DNA from 3 places in the Pseudoalteromonas sp. M58 genome. Region 3 is predicted to be linked to each of the others. Evidence: predicted binding sites of a transcription regulator. Region 3 holds the regulator's gene; each other region holds the start of a gene.
What was found. The regulator sigma-54, encoded in region 3, starts transcription at its own class of promoters, with help from an activator protein. The targets are predictions, from matches to a motif close to GTTGGCACGNNNNTNGNNT.
Positions count from the first base shown of each region.

Region 1: the regulator sigma-54 is predicted to act here: its motif matches at 2,548-2,566, upstream of AAGD16_RS13555 (LiaF domain-containing protein).
Region 2: the regulator sigma-54 is predicted to act here: its motif matches at 2,432-2,450, upstream of AAGD16_RS12645 (BON domain-containing protein).

Region 1 is NZ_CP152390.1:2,950,422-2,957,996, forward strand. Features, by position in the region: gene AAGD16_RS13535 (hypothetical protein) at 1-1,054, shown strand, start outside; tRNA gene AAGD16_RS13540 (tRNA-Ile) at 1,141-1,217, opposite strand; gene AAGD16_RS13545 (YqaE/Pmp3 family membrane protein) at 1,495-1,653, opposite strand; gene AAGD16_RS13550 (BON domain-containing protein) at 1,718-2,287, opposite strand; gene AAGD16_RS13555 (LiaF domain-containing protein) at 2,601-3,266, shown strand; gene AAGD16_RS13560 (VOC family protein) at 3,313-3,729, opposite strand; gene suhB (inositol-1-monophosphatase) at 3,966-4,769, shown strand; gene AAGD16_RS13570 (bifunctional diguanylate cyclase/phosphodiesterase) at 4,820-6,607, opposite strand; gene secF (protein translocase subunit SecF) at 6,740-7,575, opposite strand, start outside.
Region 2 is NZ_CP152390.1:2,740,409-2,747,983, forward strand. Features, by position in the region: gene AAGD16_RS12630 (DUF2147 domain-containing protein) at 1-188, opposite strand, end outside; gene AAGD16_RS12635 (tRNA1(Val) (adenine(37)-N6)-methyltransferase) at 283-981, opposite strand; gene srmB (ATP-dependent RNA helicase SrmB) at 1,058-2,284, shown strand; gene AAGD16_RS12645 (BON domain-containing protein) at 2,524-2,844, shown strand; gene AAGD16_RS12650 (mechanosensitive ion channel family protein) at 3,590-4,546, opposite strand; gene yaaA (peroxide stress protein YaaA) at 4,652-5,431, opposite strand; gene tal (transaldolase) at 5,650-6,600, shown strand; gene AAGD16_RS12665 (DUF3545 family protein) at 6,827-7,015, shown strand; gene ung (uracil-DNA glycosylase) at 7,070-7,575, opposite strand, start outside.
Region 3 is NZ_CP152390.1:424,096-431,670, reverse strand. Features, by position in the region: gene kdsC (3-deoxy-manno-octulosonate-8-phosphatase KdsC) at 1-425, shown strand, start outside; gene lptC (LPS export ABC transporter periplasmic protein LptC) at 422-976, shown strand; gene lptA (lipopolysaccharide transport periplasmic protein LptA) at 966-1,505, shown strand; gene lptB (LPS export ABC transporter ATP-binding protein) at 1,502-2,227, shown strand; gene AAGD16_RS01975 (RNA polymerase factor sigma-54) at 2,297-3,796, shown strand; gene hpf (ribosome hibernation promoting factor) at 3,823-4,110, shown strand; gene ptsN (PTS IIA-like nitrogen regulatory protein PtsN) at 4,115-4,567, shown strand; gene rapZ (RNase adapter RapZ) at 4,587-5,429, shown strand; gene AAGD16_RS01955 (HPr family phosphocarrier protein) at 5,449-5,721, shown strand; gene mgtE (magnesium transporter) at 5,861-7,219, shown strand; gene AAGD16_RS01945 (YgiQ family radical SAM protein) at 7,307-7,575, opposite strand, start outside.

The sequences.
Region 1 (7,575 bases), 820 kb from region 3:
AGCCAAAATGCCATGGAAAGAGCGAGGTTACCTTCTAGGTGGTAGCTATCGTGAGTTGAGCACATTCCATGACTTGTTCGAATTTTATAAGGAATTAGCTTCAAAAAAACGTGCTGATGCGATTAGCCGTATTCAAACACGATATTTTTCTGGTCAATGGGGAGAGAAAATAATGGCCAACTACAGTATTGCAACATTCAGAACTGATTACTTAGACAGGTCCGTTTCATCTCGCTGTAAATCCGATCGGAATGAAATTATTAAAATGGTAAGAGCCGCTGTTAACAAAGCTAAAGCTAGTGAAAGTATCAAAATCAATGTTCAAGAATTAATCATGAGGGGGGAGCGCTCTAGAGCTGATAAAACAGATAAAACGATACCTAAGATGTCGACGTTAACTCAATTTATAATTGAAGCTTATAAGAGCGATTACAACTCATTGGGACTAAAACTAATTATTCAGTTTATGGCATCAACCCGTGAGAGGAATACTAACGAACGGCAGTGGACTCGCGTCAACTTAGATGACCAGTCTATTGAAGTGCCCGCCCCTGAAAGTAAAACTGGGTTTAGACGACACCCTATCCCTGAGCGACTAGTTGATATACTGAGTACAGAAAAAAGTAAACAACAAAGGGATGTGAACGTAACTAAGGATTGTAATGGTGAGCCCTTGTTCATGTTTGAAAGTCCATACAACCGCGGTAAGGTTGATACAACTCTAAACAAACAATTTAGCGATGTGAAAGCTAGCCTATTAGCTAAAAAGGAGCGATTAGGATCAACTAAAGCAGATTTAAAAAGCATAAGTAGTTTCACTCAGCACAGGATCAGAGATTTAGTAGAGCAAGCACTACTTGATGTTTCAGCCTCAGAAGGGCAAAAAGAAAAATGTTTGGGCCGTTTACCTCGAGAGCAAGCAGAATCGTATGGAAATCACAGTATTGAAAAGCTCAGCGAATTGAAAGACCGAATGGTAGAGAAAGCGGAACTGGAATTCCCAGAGCTAAAAGCATTATTTCAACGTCTAATAGACAAAGAAATTGAGCAATGATAACTTATAGGGGTGTAAAAAAAGGTGTAAAAAAATTTCTGAATATACTTTAACTATCTGATATTGATTATGTTAAAGGTTAAAAGTGGTGGCCCCTCCCAGACTCGAACTGGGGACCTAACGATTATGAGTCGTGTGCTCTAACCAACTGAGCTAAGGGGCCATCTTTGTATAACTGTAAGCAGTTAATTTTTGAAGCGTTTAGCCACAGAGCGACTAAAGCGGGTTGCAGTATAAAAAGTTTTTAGGGGCTTGTCACTAGCAAAAAGCTTTATTTTAACAATCAAGGGGCTAACTGCTCAAATAGTAGGCTTTGAGGTTTTGTTAGTGATGAGTTTTGTAAAACAAATCCATCTATTAATAGCAGCCTGAGTAACTAATACACATACCTTTGGGAGCACTTAGCAACTCAGTATTAAATGTCCTGCTATGCTGCTACATTATTTTTTGGCGATAATATAAATCGCATGAATTAATCCTGGGAAATAGCCGAGCAAAGTTAGCAAAATATTTAACCAAAAATGCATCCCTAGTCCTACCTGTAAAAACACACCCAGTGGTGGTAATAAAATAGAAAAAATAATTCTAATGATATCCATAATTTAATCCTTATAATGTTAGCAAAGCAAAAAGCCCAGCAGGGCTGGGCTTTAGTATAGTGTATTATTCTGCAATAACAGTTAATTCATCAACTACCTTGCGAACATCTTCAGCGTTTTTAGCAATTTCCATCGCTAATTGCTTTTCAGCATCAGACTCAACTGTACCTTTAAGAGTTACCACACCATTATCGGTATCAACATCAATGTCTGTACCACCTACTTCAGAATCAAATAAGTAACGTGTTGTGATCACTGTAGTGATTTTAGCATCGGTTAAATCACTTTCAGTGTCGTTACCCATCATTTTAGAATCATGCTTCTTCATGTCGGTGTTTTTTACCACAGTTAGACTGTTTTCAACATCAGTTACACCATCTAGGCTTAGCACAAGTTCTTCAGCAAGCTCTTTATCTACTTCGCTGTTTACTTTACCTGTTAGCATTACCTTGCCGTTTTTTACGTCCGTGTTGATATCAAAGTTATTTAGATTGGTGTTCATAAGCAAGACTGTTTCTGCTTTCCCATCAATCCAAGCATCTTTACTTTCGTTTTCCCAACTGCTTGCCTGAGCACCCATTGCGGTTGTTCCTAATACTAGGGCTGCAATCATAGACTTATTAAATGTTTTCATAATCGTTCTCCTTTTGATTAAAGACACTTAAGCTAATGCGAGCATCGGGCCAACATTTTTTAATCTTTAATTTCAATAGGTTAATTTAAAATAGTAGATATTGGCTTAAACCTACTAAGTAAACATTTACAGACTATTGCGTAAAAGTTTCTCGAATAGCGAAACTTACTAAATAATTGTATATTTGGTTAATCTGTCGTTAATATAATAAAGAATCAAAAACCCAAAATCATAAACCACTGAATTTAAACAATTTAAAATTTGGTATAAGGCTTGCTTTGAAATAACCAGCAACCATAAAAGGATAATTTAAATGTCTGTTAAAATTGAAGACCGCCCTATTGAGCAAGTTCGTGAGCAAGTGATTGATCAGCTCATTTATAATTACAGCCATGGTGTTATTTCTGTTGAAGCATTTGAAAGGCGCTTAGACGACGCCATGGCAGCGAGTGACAATAAAGCACTTATGGATCTCGTTGAAGATTTAACCTTAAATACTGACCAGCAATATAAGGCGCAAAAGCACTCTCAGTTTGCACCTAATTATAGCGCGCAGCATGAGACTGATGAAGAGCCACTTACATTAAGAAGCATTCTTGGTTCGAGTGAACGAAGCGGCCAATGGGTAGTTCCTCAAAACATTTACATAGAAAACTACATGGGGTCAATCAATCTTGATTTTACAGATGCGATTTTTACCCACCAACATGTCACTATTCACGTTAATTGTTATTTTGGCAGCGAAGAAATATATGTGCCAGAGCACGTTAATGTAGTTTCTAAAATGTTTTGTATTTTAGGCAGTTTTGAAAATAAAACAGTGTCACTTAATAAACGCCAAGGGCCAACGATTCACATTGAAGGAAAAACTGTTTTAGGCTCTGTGGAAGTTAAAGTTAAACGCACTATTAAAGAAAAATTTATTAGCTTTGCAAATGATCTAAAAACTCAACTTGGCATGAATGGTAAACATTATTAAATATGCTAAACATTGAATGAAGCCAAAACAGTTGGCTTCATTCATATTATAAGTCGTTATTTCGCTCACTAGGTACATCACTCATGTACTCTACAAACTCAACTTCAAACCCTGCGGGATCAATATAATAAATGTTTTTTCTAAATAGATTTACAGCACCTTCTTTACTTATTGCAAAGCCCGCATGTTTTAGGCGCGCTATTACTGCATTTAAGTTATTGGTTACATAGGCAAAGTGTGCCAAACCAATTTGATGTCCTGATAGGTCGCGGTTTTCCCCTTCCCCATGATCGCTTATAGCAATATATTGCTCGTTATCACCAAAATGTATCCAGCGCCTTGCTTTACCATACCAGGTTCCTTCTCCCTCACTTCTAATTGACCAATAGGGAAACGCTGCTTGGTAAAACTTAAGCATAGCATTTATGTCACTAACAACTAAATTTACGTGTTCTAATTTCATAACTTTCTTCCTATTAATTGAATATAGAACATCATAAAACCTCAAGTTAACTTTAGGTAAAGCGCTAATTTACAAATTTATTGTCTGTTTTTATTCCGATAAATATATTGAAAGATCATGCCTGTACAAAAAACACTCACAAGTATTTAGGCTTTATGGTTTACTTTATGGCAAAAACCGCTAAAATACGCCGGCTTAAATATATAAACGTTCTTTTACAACCCAAAGGTAATACCATGCATCCAATGTTAAACATTGCGGTTCGCGCTGCGCGTAACGCAGGCAAGCTTATTCTTCGTGCAAGTGAAGACTTATCAAAAGTTGAAGTGCAACAAAAAGGCACTAATGATTTAGTTACGAACATTGATAAAGAAGCCGAAGCCGTAATTCGTGACACTATTTTACGTTCTTACCCTGATCACTGCATCGTTGGTGAAGAGTTAGGCGAACACAAAGGTAAGGATGCTGATTACCAATGGATTGTTGACCCACTTGATGGCACAACTAACTTCATCAAGGGTATCCCTCATTTCGCAGTATCTATTGCACTTAAAGTTAAAGGTCGTTTAGACCAAGCCGTAATTTACGATCCAATTCGAGGCGAACTTTTCACCGCTTCTCGTGGTCAAGGCGCACAGTTAAACAGCAAACGTTTACGTGTATCTAAAACGGTTGAACTTGCCGGTTCTGTTCTTGCAACAGGTTTCCCTTTCAAACAAAAACACCACTTAGATGCCTATTCTGAAGCGTTTAAAGCATTATTCGTACATACCGCTGATATTCGTCGTGCAGGCTCTGCAGCACTTGATATGGCGTATGTTGCAGCGGGTCGTGTTGATGGTTTCTTTGAAATTGGTTTAAAACCGTGGGATACAGCAGCAGGCGAGCTATTAGTTAAAGAAGCTGGCGGCATGGTTGTTGATTTTGCTGGCGGTAATAACTACAACGTGAGCGGTAACGTTATTTGTGGTGCACCTAAGCTAACACAAGCGATTGTTCGTGAAATGCGCCCAGTATTATCTGAGTCGTTATTACGTTAATCGTAATACCGCACTAAAAAAAGGAGCCGAGGCTCCTTTTTTGCTTTTTGTTAGCCACTTTTTTTACTATTGGATAAACGCACAACAGCGGGTGCAGGCCTTCTTCGATTACAAATAAATAAGTAGCTGTGACGATAACGTTTTGCTTCTTTTTTAGCATCTGTGGCTAATGCCGCTACTTGATGGCTATTTTTACACTGCTGCAGATCCGGCTCAACTAAACCTATCGATAATGTAAGTAGAGGTACAAACTGCTTTTCGCCCTCTCGATTAGTTGCCCAATACCCTTTTCCAGCAATATGCTCTGGCGTAAAAAATACGCGTGACTGCAATTCAAATTGCGTGATAATGGTATTACAAACCTCCACCGCATCTTTTTTTTCAAACACCACCATAAAGTCATCGCCACCAATATGCCCGACAAAGTTAGCGCTGTGCGCACACGCTTTTACAGTCACATCGGCCAGAAGTTTTATCACGCTGTCCCCACTGGCATAACCATACAGATCGTTAAATTGTTTAAAATGATTTAAATCGATATAAGCTAGTGAAAATGGCTGTTTATGTTGCAGACGCTGCTCTATTACTTCACTAATTGCCACATTACCCGGTAACATGGTTAGAGGGTTAGCATGTTGGGCGTGGCGGATTTTTTCAGCGGTAATGTGCTTTAATATGTCCCTTAGCGGTGCCAAACCTAAATATTTATTATTACTTGTGATAACAATATGGCGACGAATATCAAAGTCTTGCTCTGTTATTTGCTGAGAGACAATATCAAGCATTTGATTTTCATCAACCACCAAAGGCTGTTTATCCATTAACTCAGTGACTTCACATTTATCATAAAGTGCATGCCCGTATGGCGCGGCAAACACTTCTGTTAGCTGATCTTTGTGTAACAGCCCTATTGGCTGCTGATTGCTATTTAAAACGGGTAAGCTAATTATGCGCTTGTCTTGCTCAAAAAGCGCATGAGCCTCTTTACAACGCGTGTGACTGCTAATGGCAGGCTGAGCAACAGCAAGCACCCCGATAGCCATTGATTGTTCAAACTTTGACCCTGCTTGAGTCGATGTAAATGCTTGTAACTGCTTACAGTTATAGTCATAGCTTGGTTGTTGGCTGGGTCTTTCTAACAAAAATCCCTGAACATGACTTATGCCTATACTTTTAACTAAATCGAGTTCTTCAGTACGCTCAATTCCCTCTGCAATCACCGCTGTATTTGTTGCCCGTGCTAACACCACAATTGATTTTAGAAATTCTTTTTTAACTTCGCTTTGATCGCAATGATCAATAAAGTAACGATCAATTTTTACAATATCTGGGCATAACTGCGACCATTGCTTTAGACCGGAATAACCTGCACCAAGATCGTCAATAGCAATAGTGAAGCCTAGCTCTCGATAATGAGCAATGGTTTTTAACAGTAAAAAGCCATCATCTACTTTTTCTTGTTCGGTGACTTCAATCACCACACGATTAGCCGCAAGACCAAACTGTTCAATTAAATGTAAAGTTTCGCCTTTAGGGTGGCTCGGATCGAGTAGAATTTTTGGGCTGACATTTAAAAATAACTTCCCTTGTAGATTTAGTTTTACAAAGTTTTCTATGGCGCGAGAACGGCATAAAAGCTCAAGCTCTGAGATCAATTGATATTTATGAGCCGTTTCGAATAGCTTATTTGGCATCGCTAATGGGCTATTTTTAGGGCCTCGACTCAGCGCTTCATACCCAATAATAGATTGCTTAGTTATATCAAAAATAGGTTGGAACAAGGTTGTTATTGCCCCTTGTTGTAAAATTGACTCTAAGGCTTTACGTTGCTCAGTCACTACTAGCTCTGATCAAAATTAAATAAGAGTAATAAAATATCAAGCTCGTATGACAATTATATGTCTTACACGCTAAGCAATAAAAAACCGCTCACAAGGAGCGGTTTTTTAAAAAGGATAATTTAATCTCAATTAAGGCATTGAGTCTAAATCGGCACCTTCTTTTTCAATCACCTCTGGTATTAAATCTTCTTTACTTACGCCCATGGCAATAGCCACCGAGCTGGCAACGTAAACTGAAGAATAAGTACCAATAAATACACCAAATAATAGTGCGGTAGCAAAGCCATGAATAGTTTGGCCGCCCCATACAAAGAGTGCAATCAATACTAAAATAGTGGTAATTGATGTAACTAAAGTACGATTAAGTGTTTGCGTAAGTGACAGGTCAATAATTTCAATGGTGTCGTCAATACGTACTTTACGGAAGTTTTCACGGATACGGTCTGATACAACAATGGTATCGTTTAGTGAGTAACCTATCACGGCGAGTATTGCAGCCAAAATAGTTAGGTCAAACTCTAAACCAAGCACCGAGAATAAACCAATCGTAATGATTACATCGTGTAATAGTGCACCCACCGCACCTACAGCAAAGCGCCATTCAAAGCGAAATGCCACGTAAATTAAGATACATATAAGCGCAGTTAACATGGCAAGGCCACCCTGCTCTTTTAAGTCTTCACCTACGCTTGGGCCTACAAACTCAATACGGCGCATTACTACGCTATCATCAGCTTGTTTAAGGGCAGCAATTACTTGGTTACCAATCACTTCTGCTTTTACATCATCACCACGAGGGGCTAAACGGACCAGTATTTCTTGGCTTGAGCCAAAAAGCTGTACCGATGCATCAGCAAAGTCGTTTTCAGCCAGTACATTACGTACTTTTTTCAGATCGGCAGGTTGTGAAAAACCTACCTCAACTGCTGTACCGCCGGTAAAATCTAAACCGAAATTTAAGCCTT
Region 2 (7,575 bases), 1.0 Mb from region 3:
TTTCCAGTCAGCACGCCATCTTGCTCAGTAATGCGCACGTACGACTTAGCCTCGTTAGTCTCTTCGTTAATAGTTTTCCAAAGCCCAACCGGTGTGGGGTTAGCAAAAACCTCAGAGGTGTTAAATAAGCTGCCCGCTAAAAGGGCTAGTAATAGTATTTTTTTTGTTTTTTTAGTTAATAAATTCATCAGATTACTTTAAACATGAGTCAATAATGGCGCCATACTAACAATCCTTTATAAAACACTCTACGTAAAAATGCTTTAGGCATACAGCGTGGTATTACATATTTAAATAAAACGCCTTGCACAGTGCAATGTAGTCTTGACTGTAAGCATTACTTAACTCCCTTATGCATAGGGTGCTTTTACTTACTTCGCCATCATCATAACTAAAAGTCATCAAACTGCGGCTAAAGGGCTTATTTGGCATAGCTTGTACTTGGCAGTGACGATTTAAATACAGCCCTTGCTGCTGTGCTAATGTTATAAATAACTGCGCCTCAGTAGTGGGTAAAATAAGATTAAAACGCGAATGTTGATGACTTAGTTGCCTAAACGCACCAAGCAGTTCTGCAAAGCTTAAACCATCGGTATGGCGAGCGGTATTTCGCGCTGCATTATCACCTTTTAAACTGTGATTAAAATAAGGCGGATTAGCTATAACACAATCAAATAAACCTGCAGCCTCAAACTGCTGAATAGGCTGATGGTAAATACTAATATCCGGCCAAGGGCTTTGCTGGCAATTTTGTAAAGCCTGTTGGTAGGCGGCTTCATCAACTTCAACCGCGCTCACCTTTAAATGTGGCGCTCGTTGCTTACACATTAGAGCCAGTAACCCTGTACCTGTTCCTATATCAAGTAACGTATTTGCGTGGCTTAAATCAGCCCATGCGCGCAGTAAAATACCATCGGTAGAGACCTTCATGGCGCACTGGTCGTGCTCAACCTTAAATTGTTTAAATGCAAAACCAGACATTTTTTCACCTTTTCATTCACCAAGCAGGTTTAAGTGCGTATAATTAACGGCAATTGTCCCCTATTTTTGACACTCTATGCAATTTTCTGAATTTGATCTTGATGATAAGCTACTCAATGCTATTAATAAAATGGGCTATGAAACCCCCACTAGCATTCAACAACAAGCCATTCCTGAGGCGTTGCAAGGACGCGATATTTTAGCGTCGGCACCAACAGGTACGGGTAAAACGGCGGCATTTTTAATTCCGGCAATTCAATATTTAATGGATTTCCCACGTCGTGATCCGGGTTTTGCACGGGTATTAATTATGACCCCAACGCGCGAGCTTGCTTATCAAATTCATGAACAATGTGAGTTACTTGCAAAACAAACCCAGTTAAAAATTGGGGTGGTTACCGGCGGTATAAACTACGGTACACACAAAGAAATTTTTGAAAATAATAATGACATTTTAATCGCCACACCTGGGCGTTTAATGGAATATTTAGAAACCGAAAACTTCCATGCAGAAAACGTAGAAATGCTCATTCTTGATGAAGCCGACCGCATGCTCGACATGGGTTTTCGTAAAGAAATGCTGCGCATTTGTGATGAAGCTAAAAACCGTCGTCAGTGCTTTTTATTCTCAGCTACTCTTGAAGGTGACAGCGTAGAATTATTTGCAGAGCGTATTTTAAACGATCCCGCGCTACTTGAAGCCGAATCATCACGCAAAGAAAAAGCTAAAATTCATCAATGGGTTCATTTAGCCGACGACTACCGCCATAAACTAGAGCTATTAGTTAACACCTTAAATGGCCCTGATGTAAGTAAAGCGATTGTGTTTGTAAAAACCCGTGAGCGCCTTGAAACCCTAATTGGTGAGCTTACTAATAACGGCGTAAAAGCTGCGTGGTTACGTGGTGAAATGCCACAAGACAAACGCATGAAAGCCATGGAAAACTTCCACAGTGGCAAAACCCGTATTTTAGTCGCTACCGATGTAGCGGCCCGCGGTATTGATGTAGCTGATATAAGCCACGTAATTAATTTTGATATGCCTCGCACTGCAGATGTATACGTACACCGTATTGGCCGTACAGGTCGCGCGGGTAAAAAAGGTATTGCAATTTCACTCATTGAAGCGCACGACATTGGCATACTTTACAAAGTAGAACGTTACATAGAGCAAAAGCTAAAACGCCGTGTATTTAAAGGATTAGAGCCAAAGCATAAAGAAGCCAAGCCACCGGTTAAAAAGCGTAAAGATCCAGTAAAAATGAAAGCAAAGAAAAAAGCCAAAGCTAAAAAGAAAAAATAGCTTTAGCTTTAACACATTTAATTGAGCCGACGTTTGTCGGCTTTTTTGTGGCTTAAAAACAGTGAGTAAGCTATTCATAGTAATATGTAAAAAATACTTAGCTGAATAACTAATTAATAAAATAGTAAGTTATTTCAAATAGTTAATCTTGGAATGAAACTTGTAACCCTATCGAATATACGAGTATTAAAACGCCGAGTAATGGCGTTGTTTTTTAGTAACACACTAAGGATATAGTTATGAGTCGCATTAAATTTACTATCGGTTTTATTTCGTTTTGTTGTTTATTTTTATTAGTCTCTGCTTTTAAAGTCAGTGCAGCAACGCATTTAGCTGTAGTTAGCAGTGTGGCTACACAACCTAATTTACAACAATCTATTACTCATGAATTGCGCACTAACCCAAATTTAAAGTTAGAAAAACTAAACGTACACGTTAATGACGGTGACGTTGAACTTAAAGGTGAAGCCAATAACGGTTTTGAACGCGCTCTCGCACAAAAGTTTTTAGAAAATATGGATGGGGTTAAAATCATTCATAACAAAATTAGTGTCATTTAATACAACTTTTTCTTAACTTATACACTTAACTTATCCCTCAGCGCTGCTTGTTTCTCCAACACAAGCGGCGCTTTTTTATGGTTTGCACAATATAATTCACTGCAGAGCATATTCCCAAGCCAGTTTAAATACTTAATTAAAAGCCTTTTAGTTTACGCACCAATCGCGACGCTCATTGCAGCTGCTTATACTTTTGAAACCTTTGTTTATAGACACTTATTATAAAGAGCTTACACCAAGCTTGGGCTCTAGTTCGGTTGATTAAATAATCTATTTTGAGATGAGAAACCTTATCGATATAGTTTTATAATTGAGATGCTTTTAAGGCAGTTAGCGCAAGGCTTTAATTACTTCAGATTATCAATTGGGTCTGTTGTTCTTTCAAGGTTGAATTTGCAGTAGTCTGTTTGGTATTTAGCCAAGGGTTCTGCCCAGGGACATTTACTCTTTGTTGGCTACATGGATGGTGGTAAGGAGCGCGAGCTGGACACGGAAGCTTTGCTCGGTTTTTACTTATTATTACATGGATGTAAGCCAGTAGAATAACGCAGGAGCAGTTATCGAGCCCACTAGGCAACAAACCTCGCGTCGCGATTAAATAGCTCTTAGTTTGAACTAATTTTAATCCGCAAAGGTCAACAGACCCTTATATTATTTATTATAAAAAGCGCGTTTTACTTTGTAAAAACGCGCTGATAGTCAGTAACTATTTCCCAATGCTTTTACCTTCGGGGTTTTAAATTATTTACTCACCTTGGCTTGCATCAGTATTATTGTCACCCTCTTTATTTGCTGACTGCTGACTTATTTTATCGCTTATCATGGCATCGAGTTTTTCACCGCCTTTAATACCAAAATCCAACGTACGAATAGGAAACGGAATACTAATATCAGCGGCATCAAGTGCTTGCTTTACAGCCACAACTCCTTTGTGACGCACCGTCATAAAATCAGGCTCACCAGGGTATTTGATCCAAAACCACACCAACAAGTTTATACTGCTATCACCAAAGCCTTCGGCATAAACAGCGGTTTCATTTTTGCGGATCACAAAGTCAAATTGGTTAATTTTGTCGACGATGACCTCACTGGCTTTTTCTATGTCGTCAGCGTAAGAAATACCCACCGGCACTTCTATTCGTCTTACCCCTAAGGTGCTGTAATTACGCAGTACATTTCTAAATAGTATTTTATTAGGTACCAGTATCAATTGCCCGTAAAAGCTCTCTATTAGTGTGTTGCGCAAGTTTATTGAATGTACCGAACCAAACACATTATCGGTTTCTATGACATCACCCGCTTTAAACGGTTTACGAATTCCCATGGCTATACCCGCTATCAGGTTTTCGGTCATATCTTGAAAAGCAAAACCAATGGCAAGACCAACAATACCTGCACCAGCAAGCAGAGAAGTGACGGTACTTTTTAAGCCCATAAAATCAAGGGCAATAAATACCCCCACACTCAGTACAATAACTTTAAATATTGAGGCCATTAAATCGGCAATTTGCGTAGAGTCGAGCGAGCGACGTAAAACATTTTTCATTCCTTTGCCTGCTAAACGGGCAATAAATGAAAATAGAATGGCAATAATTACTGCAACGATAAAGTTTGGGATATGACTTATAACTACATCAAACCAACCGCCGAGCTTTTCTTCTATCAACTTTTCGGCTTCTGTAATTGAGGGAATTGAGAGCATTTATTTTATACCTTAGTTAGGGTTAGTAATCTAAGGTTTGCAAAAATAACGCCAGTATAAAAAAGCCATGCAATGCATGGCTTATTAAATACTTTAAACGATGTGTTAGTTTTGCTCTTCGCGTAAAAATACCGGTTCAAGTTCTTTGGTGGTTGCCTCTGGGCTAAAGTAATAGCCGGCCACAGTAAACTCTTTGAGTTGGCTTAATTGAGTCACTTGATTTTCAATGATGTAGCGTGCCATCATGCCGCGCGCTTTTTTAGCGTAAAAGCTAATCACTTTATATTGGCCGTTTTTACAGTCTTTAAAGTGTGGTGTAATAATGTGTGCGTTAAGCGTTTTTTTATCTACTGCTTTAAAGTATTCGTTAGAGGCTAGATTTACTAAGTATTGTGCATCTTGTGCCGCTAATACGTCGTTAAGTTTATTAGCAATAACACTGCCCCAAAACTCATATAAGTTTTTACCTCGGCTATTTTCAAGTTTTGTACCCATTTCTAAGCGATAAGCCTGCATTAAATCAAGCGGCTTTAATACTCCGTATAATCCCGAAAGTATACGTAAATGGTCTTGAGCGTAATCAAGCTGCTTAGTAGTGAGGGTATTAGCATCTAACCCCCCGTATACATCGCCGTTAAAGGCAAGCACGGCCTGTTTAGCATTATCGGTAGTGAATGGTTGTGCCCACTCACTAAAACGCGCTGCGTTGAGGCCTGCGAGTTTATCGCTAATTTTCATTAAACTGCCAATTTGCGCAGGAGTTAGTTCACGGCATACTTTCATGAGCGCTTCGCTGTGCTCAAGTAATTCAGGTTGAGTGAACTTATCTGTTGCGGGTGGCGTGTCGTAATCAAGATTCTTTGCTGGTGAAATAACAGTGATCATAGTTAGCTATTGACTTGTAAATTATTTAATGTCAATTTCAACATTAAATGAAACGAAAAGCACGTTTTGTTTAAAATTATCCTACCTAAAACTCAACCGTTACCGTTTTTTTATTGATAAGGACATAAGACCTATCAAGCATTGTCACACTGTTGCAGTATAGCTATATTAAGGTAGTTTAGATTTTCTTTTAACTTGCTTGGAATGAGGAAAAGCAAATGACTAGCGCTCTACAAAGGCTTAAACAACATTCTTCTATCGTGGCCGACACGGGCGATATAGAAGCCATAAAAAAACATCAACCTGAAGATGCGACTACCAATCCATCGCTACTTTTAAAAGCGAGCGAGATTGAAGCTTACAAACCTTATCTAGATAAAGCATGGCAGTATGCAAAAGAAACAGAGCAGCAGCCTGCAAAACAGCTAGAGCTGGCTTGTGATTATTTTGCAGTATTACTTGGTAAAGAAATTAGTGAAATTGTACCGGGTTATATTTCTACCGAAGTTGATGCACGTTTATCATTTGATACCCAAGCAACAATTAATAAAGCACACACGCTATTGAGCCTTTACGAAAAAGAAGGCGTAAGCAAAGACAAAATTTTAATTAAAATAGCGTCAACGTGGGAAGGTATTAAAGCGGCTGAGCAATTAGAAAAAGAAGGCACTAAGTGTAACCTTACTTTATTATTCAGCGATGCCCAAGCGCGCGCTTGTGCTGATGCAAACGTATTTTTAATCTCTCCATTTGTTGGCCGTATTTTAGATTGGCACGTGGCAAACGGTATGGAAAAACCAACCGATCCGCTTCAAGATCCAGGTGTGCAATCTGTACGTAGCATTTTTGAGTTTTACAAACGTCACGACTACAAAACCGTAGTTATGGGCGCAAGCTTTCGTAATACCGGTGAAATTATTGCACTTACAGGATGCGATAAGCTAACAATTAGCCCTAATCTTTTAGAAGATTTGGGTAATTTAGAAGGTGCTGAAGAATACTTGCTAGCAAGTGATATTACTAAAGAGCCAAAACCTGAGCCTCTTAGCGAAACACAGTTCCGTTGGTTACATAACCAAGATGCCATGGCGACTGAAAAACTCGCTGAAGGTATTCGCTCATTTGCAGATGCACAGGAACAATTAGAAGCACGCTTTAAAGCGATGTAACTAACCGCTGTTTTAAGAGTTTAAAAACGTCGCTTATTGCGGCGTTTTTTATACCTGCAATTTTATTTTAAATACTCGCCTTGTCCCCATTTAAGTGCTGTTCTCATTGATCTTCATCAAAATACCACCCGTTAGTAACAGTTTCGTCACATTTATATTCTATTTTATTAATAGCTATGGTATAGATACTGCCGAGGTTCAAAAAGTGGTCAATAGGAGATAATCAATGGATAGCCTAAACGAAATAATAGAGATATTAGAAGGTTCTGATACATCGAAAAAAACCTCTCAAAAAAATAAAAAAAGAAAATGGCGCGAAATAGAAGCAATAAAAGATAAGCAACGTTTGCGTAAAGAACTACAGGAGCTTGACTATTTTGCAGATAGTGTTGCTATTGATGAGTTAGAGTTTTAACCAACATAAGCAACTAAAAAGGCTTTCATAAATGAAAGCCTTTTTTTAATTACCCTATACCTGCCAATTAATGGGCTGCGCCCCTTGCGCTATTAACAGTTCATTGGTTTTGGAAAAGTGCTGGCAACCAAAAAAGCCGCGATGCGCTGAAAGCGGCGAAGGATGAGGCCCTGCCAATACATGATGGCGCTGGCGATCAATACTTTTACCTTTTTTTTGTGCATGTGCGCCCCATAAAATAAACACCACACCTTGGCAGTGTTCATTTATATGAGCAATCACATTATCGGTAAATTGCTCCCAACCTAAGTGTTTATGGGAATGGGCTTGCCCTTGCTCTACGGTTAATACAGTATTGAGTAAAAATACACCTTGCTCTGCCCAGCCTTGTAAATAGCCGTGTTCTGGCGTGGTAAAGCCATTAATATCAGTTACTAACTCTTTATAAATGTTTTTAAGCGAAGGCGGGAGCTTTTTAACCTCAGGCAATACTGAAAAACACAAACCATGCGCTTGCCCTTCTCCATGGTAAGGGTCTTGACCTAATATAACCACTTTAA
Region 3 (7,575 bases):
GTGAAGAACTCAAAGCATTTAACACCAAAGACGGATTTGGTATCAAAGCCCTGATTAACAGCGGTTTTGAAGTCGCCGTAATCACTGGGCGCCATTCTCATATAGTGCAGCAACGTATGAGCAGTTTAACCGTACAACATATATATCAAGGCCAAGAAGACAAGCTTATAGCCTATCAAGAATTAAAACAAAAATTAGCGCTTAGCGATGAGCAAATTGCTTATATAGGTGATGATGGCCCAGACATGCCAGTAATGGAGCAAGTCGGTTTTGCGGTTGCCGTAAACGATGCTCATCCACTTATTAAACGTTTATCACATTATGTAACCCAACTGCCCGGCGGTTTTGGTGCGGTAAGAGAGCTGACAGACTTACTTATGCTCGAAAATAACAAGCCACTAACTAGCCAAGGAACGAGTTCATGAATGTAGCGCGCATTATACTGAGCGTTTTATTCATAAGCTGTATGGTTTGGCTCTGGTATCCTTATTTTACTAAGGTTGATATTACTGCAAGCGAAGAAACACAAGTTATTGCTAAGCCTGATTATACCGCTATTGAGCTAAAACAAACGGCTTATAATGAACAAGGTAAAGTGAGCCATAAGGTAACTGCGGTAAAAATGGAGTTGTATCAACAACTCGGTTTTACCTTTTTTGAAAAGCCTATATTCACTTTATACAACGAGCAGCAAACATGGCGTATTAACGCCGATGAAGCCACCCTCTACGACGACCGTCAACTGGTGTTAGAGGGTAATGTAACCGCTCAAAACTTAGTAGATAACGCCATGATCGATACGATCAACGCCCAGACCATCAATGTTGATATAAAACTATTAACCATGCAATCACAGCAGCCTGTCGTTATTACAGGACCTAATTTAAAAATCACAGGTAAAGGCCTTGAGGCCGATTTAAAAACCGAGGTGATTAAACTTATTAACCATACGCGAACCCTATATTATGACCAATAACCTATTTAAAATTTTAATTTTTCCCTCACTATTAATTGCTTTTAACAGTAATGGCGCTGAACCTGCTGAAGCCCCCGCTGCTAATCAAATTTCAATTAGTGCAGATAAGCAAGAAGGTCAATTAAAAGAAAACGTAGGCATTTTTGAGAAAAATGTTGAAATTATTCATGGTAATCGCCGTATCACAGCTGACCGTTTAGAAGTGCATAAACGCGATGAGCTAGGCGATAACAAACAGTTATTAATTGCCACAGGCAGCCCTGCATATTTTGAAGAAACCCAAGCTGATGGCACCATAATGAGCGCCAGTGCTAATGAAGTGCGTTACGATGTGTCGCTGCGTTTTTTAACCTTAATCGGCGATGCAAGCATTGCTCAAGCAGGTCAACAAATAACAGCTAAAAGTATCACTTACGATATCGAGCAGCAGTTAATTAGCGCAGAAAAAGACGAAAACTCAACAGACCGTGTACACACTATTTTAGTGCCTGTTGAAAATAAAAAAGAAGATGATAAAGGCCAACCATGAGCACATTAAAAGCAGAGCTATTAGCTAAAAGCTATAAAGGTCGTGAAGTTGTAAAAAACGTTGGCCTAGAGGTTGAAGCTGGCAGTATTGTGGGGTTACTTGGCCCTAATGGTGCAGGTAAAACCACCACCTTTTATATGATTGTAGGCCTTGTCCCTAGCGATAAAGGCAAAATATCAATTGATGATAAAGATATTACTTTATTACCGATGCACAGCCGAGCGCGTTTAGGGATTGGTTATTTACCGCAAGAGTCGTCTATTTTTAGAAAGCTGACTGTTTATCAAAACTTAATGGCTATCTTAGAAACACGTAAAGAATTAAATAAACAACAACGCGAAGATACCTTAAATAATTTACTTGATGAATTTAGCATTCAGCATATCCGCGATAGTCAAGGTATGGCTTTATCAGGTGGTGAACGTCGCCGCGTTGAAATTGCTCGCGCGTTAGCAGCAAACCCTAAATTTATCCTTTTAGACGAACCCTTTGCGGGGGTTGATCCTATCTCAGTATTAGATATTAAAAAGATTATAGAGCATCTTAAAAACCGAGGAATTGGCGTACTTATCACAGATCACAACGTACGCGAAACTCTTGATGTTTGTGAAAAAGCCTACATAGTTTCTCATGGAGAGTTAATTGCATCAGGCACTCCAGAATATGTATTAAACGATAAAACAGTACGCGATGTTTATTTAGGCGAGCAGTTCAAGCTCTAATATGTGTGTTATTACACTAAGCATCTGCTAATATTAATTATAATAATTTAAAAGGATTGTTAGAGATACATGAGGCAATCATTACAGCTGCGCATGGGCCAGCAACTTACAATGACTCCACAGTTGCAACAAGCAATTCGCTTATTGCAACTCAGTACATTGGATCTCCAGCAAGAAATTCAAGAAGCGCTCGATAGCAACCCCTTGCTTGAAGTTGAAGAACACGATTACAGCGAAGACACTGCAGGTAAAAACGAACAAAAAGCCGATAACGATGACATAACGCTAAGTGCCTCAGCTGACGATAAACCTAGCGAGTATGAGCAAGATAGCGGCGAAGCAATGACCAAAGACACTATTAGCGATGATATGGCTATGGATGTTACTTGGGATGAATATATGAGCGCTGCGCCTGCCTCTTCATCGGGCCCAATGCCAGAAGATGAATCTATTTATCAAGGCTCTTCGACTGAAACGCTGCATGAGTATTTAATGTGGCAACTTCAACTGACGCCGTTTAGTCCTACCGATGAAGCGATAGCTATTGCAATTGTAGAAGCTGTAGACGACTCAGGGATTCTAACCCTTAGCTGTGAAGAAATATTAGAAAGCTTTAACCAAGAAAACGACGGCGAAGATGAAGTTGAACTTGACGAAATAGAAGCGGTACTAAAGCGTATTCAACTATTTGATCCAGTGGGAATAGCCGCGCGTAGTTTACAAGAGTGCTTGTGTATTCAGCTAAATCAATTTGATAAAGACACACCTTTTTTAAACGAAACAAAAATGATCTTAACCGATCATATTGATTTACTTGCTGCACGTGACTATCGCACGTTAATGAAAAAAACAAAGCTTAAAGAAGATGAGCTAAAAGAAATCATGACGTTGATTCATACGCTCAGCCCAAAACCGGCAGACACTATTGTCAGAGAAGAGTCTGAATACGTTATTCCTGATGTGTCGGTTAAAAAAGTTAAAGGTCGTTGGGTAGTTGAATTAAACCCAGATAGCATGCCTAAGATCAGAGTAAATAGCCAATATGCAGCTATGTCGCGTACGGTTAAATCAAGTGGTGATAGCCAGTTTATTCGCTCGCACTTACAAGAGGCTAAATGGTTTATAAAAAGCTTAGAAAGTAGAAATGACACGCTACTTAAAGTAACCAACTGTATTGTGCAGCAGCAACAGGCCTTTTTTGAACACGGTCCTGAGGCTATGAAGCCTATGGTGCTTAACGATGTGGCTGAAATGGTGGAAATGCATGAGTCGACTATATCGCGTGTTACTACGCAAAAATACATGCATACACCACGTGGCATTTTTGAGCTTAAATATTTCTTTTCAAGCCATGTAAGTACTGAAAATGGTGGCGAATGTTCATCAACAGCAATACGTGCATTAATTAAAAAATTAATCGCTGCAGAAAACTCAGCTAAACCATTGAGTGATAGTAAAATTGCAGATATATTGGCAGAGCAAGGAATTAAAGTAGCGAGGAGAACCATTGCAAAATATCGCGAATCTCTAGCTATTCCCCCGTCTAATCAACGTAAAAGTTTGATTTAAGGCGTACAACAAAGAGGAAAATGTTTATGCAACTGAATTTAACTGGTCGCCATGTAGATATTACCGACTCGCTTAGAGACTACGTAAATAGTAAATTTTCGAAGTTACAGAGGCACACTGATCACATAACGAATGTGCACGTTATTCTCGATGTAGAAAAACTAAACCAAAAAGCTGAAGCAACCGTTCATGTTAGTGGCGCTGAGATTTTTGCCTCTACTGAGCATCAAGATATGTATGCCGCTATAGACTCGCTCATTGACAAGCTAGATCGTCAAGTAATTAAACACAAAGAGAAACTTGCTCGACACTAACACTATGAAACTAAGCTCACTTATCTGTCAGGACTGCAGTAAAGCTGCGGTCCTTTTTAATAGTAAAAAAAGAATTTTAGAATTTATCAGTGAATTGGCTCACAATAAGCTGCCCTATTTAACACAACAAGATATTCTTAATGCATTAACTGCAAGAGAAAAGCTAGGAAGTACAGGCATTGGTCGAGGCATTGCTATTCCACATGGTCGCATGAGTGGTGCTCAAGAGCCCCTAGCTTTGATTTTAGTGAGCGAAACAGCTATTAATTTTGATGCGATTGATAACCGACCGGTTGACATTTTTGTCGCGTTAATTGTTCCCGATGGCGATAATCAGCAGCATTTGAAGACGCTAGCCACGATTGCTGATAAGCTCAATGATAAAGAATTTTGTAAACAGTTACGCGCCGCCAAATCGGATAGCGAACTGTATCAGGTTATCGTCAGTCAATCGTAGTAATAAAGAAAGGTGATAAATGGAATTAATAATTATAAGCGGTCGTTCAGGGTCAGGTAAATCTGTGGCGTTACGCGTTGTGGAAGACTTAGGTTATTATTGTGTAGACAATATTCCTCTTAATTTATTACCATCATTAGTGCGCAGTGTTTCCGACAGTTATAATAAAATTGCCGTGAGTGTTGATGTACGTAACCTACCTAAAGAGCAACAGCAGTTTAATGAAATCATTGAATATTTACCTGGTTTTACTAAACCAACGGTATTTTATTTAGACAGTGACGATCAAACATTAATAAAACGTTTTTCAGAAACGCGACGTCTCCACCCTTTATCTATTGATTCTTTGCCGCTTGATTTAGCCATAAAAAAAGAAAAACAACTACTTGATGTATTGATTAACCGTGCTGATTATATGATTGATACCACAGATTTAAGTGTGCATCAGCTTGCTGAGTCTATTCGTGAAAAAATACTCGGAAAAAAAGATAAACAACTGATCATTACCTTTGAGTCATTTGGTTTTAAACACGGCATCCCTAAAGAAGCAGATTACGTATTTGATGCCCGCTTTTTACCAAACCCACATTGGGAGCCTGAGCTTAAGCCACTTACAGGGCTGGACCAACCAGTAAAAGACTACCTAGCAAGTCACAGTATAGTGCAAAAATTTACATGGCAAATTCAAACATTTGTGCAAACATGGCTGCCGCATTTAGAACGAAATAACCGCAGCTACTTAACCATTGCAATTGGCTGTACCGGTGGGCAACACCGCTCTGTTTATTTAGCGCAAACCATTGGCGAAAGCTTTGCAATGAGCCATCCTAATGTAAAAATTCGCCACCGAGAACAAGAATAATACCGAGTGAGAACATGCAATGCGCTTAGAAAATACATTTTTAATAAAAAACAAATTAGGATTACACGCTAGAGCGGCGACAGTATTAGCTCAGCTTTCTGTGCAATTTGATGCCACAATCACTTTATTTCAAGATGACAAACAAGCCGCTGGCGATAGCGTGCTGGCACTTATGTTACTCGAAAGCAGCCAAGGCAAAGAAGTTAAGGTGGTATGCGAAGGCCCCGACGCTGAGCCTGCACTTAGCGCAATAGGTGAGCTCATCGACCAACGATTTAATGAGCAAGAATAAAAAAGTTCATTATTAACTCATCATCCTAAGCTTAGGTTAATAGTGGTTGAGGTAGTTTGCTCACATAAAGTAAGATAAACTAAAATTGAATAGCATTTATACCCTTCCAGCATGTAATACAATTTAATTAAGGACGCCAATGCCTGAAGCTTTAGAACAAGATATTCCACTACAACAACTAAAACAGGTGACTAAGTCACTAAATAGTGGTCAATTTGTTCAAGTTAGACGCATGCTGGCAAAGACGGCGCCTTGTGATACCGCACTTCTTTTAGAATCATCCCCGCATAAAATTCGCCGTATGCTCTGGCAGCTTGTTGATCCTGATGTACAAGGTGATGTGCTTGAAGAGCTGTCTGAAGATGTACGTTTGGGCATTATTGCGCAAATGGCACCCGAGCACATTGCTGCCGCAACCGAAGACATGGGCCATGATGACTTAGGGGAAGTACTACGTAGCCTACCTGACACCGTTTATAAAGACGTTGTTAGCGCTATGGATATTCAAGATAGAGAACGTGCAACGCAGGCTTTATCGTATCAAGAGCGCTCTGCTGGCGCATTGATGAATATAGATACCGTTACTATTCGCCCCGATGTGACTCTAGATGTGGTACTGCGTTATATTCGCTTACGCGGCGAATTACCTGAGGGTACAGATGACTTATATGTGGTTGATGAAAATAACTGCTTTTTAGGCGCCCTATCGCTGAGTACTTTATTAACTAATCCCCCTGAAAAAATTGTTCATGAGTTAATGGATGAAGACTGTGAGTCTATTCCTATTTCAATGGATGAGAGCGAAGTTGCACAATTGTTTGAGCGTCATAACTGGATATCGGCACCGGTTGTTGATGACAACGCACACTTGCTTGGGCGGATCACCATTGATGATATCGTTGATGTTATTCGTGAAGACGCTGAGCACAGTTTACTGGGTTTAGCGGGTTTAGATGATGAAGAAGATACCTTTGCACCTGTGTTGAAAAGCTCTAAAAAGCGCTCAATTTGGCTGGGTGTAAACTTACTAACTGCATTGCTGGCTGCAATTGTGGCGAGCTTTTTTGAAAACACCTTAGCTATATTACCAATTCTTGCTGTGCTCAATGGCATTGTCCCGTCAATGGGTGGGGTTGCAGGCAGCCAAACCTTAACTTTGGTTATTCGCGGTATCGCGGTGGGTCATATCAACCAAACTAACCAACGTTTTTTATTATTAAAAGAACTCGCTATCGGTGCGATTAACGGTATGGTTTGGTCTATCCTAATTGCCGGTGTTGTTGCGCTTTGGCAATGGGATTTCAAACTCGGTGGTGTTTTAGCGTTTGCTATGTTTATGAATTTAGTTGCAGCAGGTATTGCGGGTGCTAGTATCCCACTATTGCTTAAAAAAATGAAAATAGATCCAGCACTTGCAGGCAGTGTGGTACTAACCACGGTAACTGATATTGTTGGTATATTTGCCTTCTTAGGTACTGCGACTTGGTTATTGATTTAATCTTTTTATAAACGTTTTTAAACAAAAACACCGCATCAATACGCGGTGTTTTTGTTTAAGCCGATAGTTACTTTACATAAGTTAAGGCTACTTAGCGCGCTGGCGATTACCACCTACCTTAGGTTTAGTGTTGGCTTTTTTAAACTGGCTAAAGCCAGTATGACGAGTAAGCGCAGGACGACCGCCCTTGTTACCTTTTCCGCCTTTGGTTTGTCTTTCATCTCGTCCTTCTTCAGGGACTAAACAGTTAGGTCCTTTACCAATAAGCTTGGCTTTGCCCATGTTACGCAGGGCTTCGCGGACCATTGGCCAACCGGCAGGATCGTGATAGCGTAAAATTGCTTTATGCAAACGAC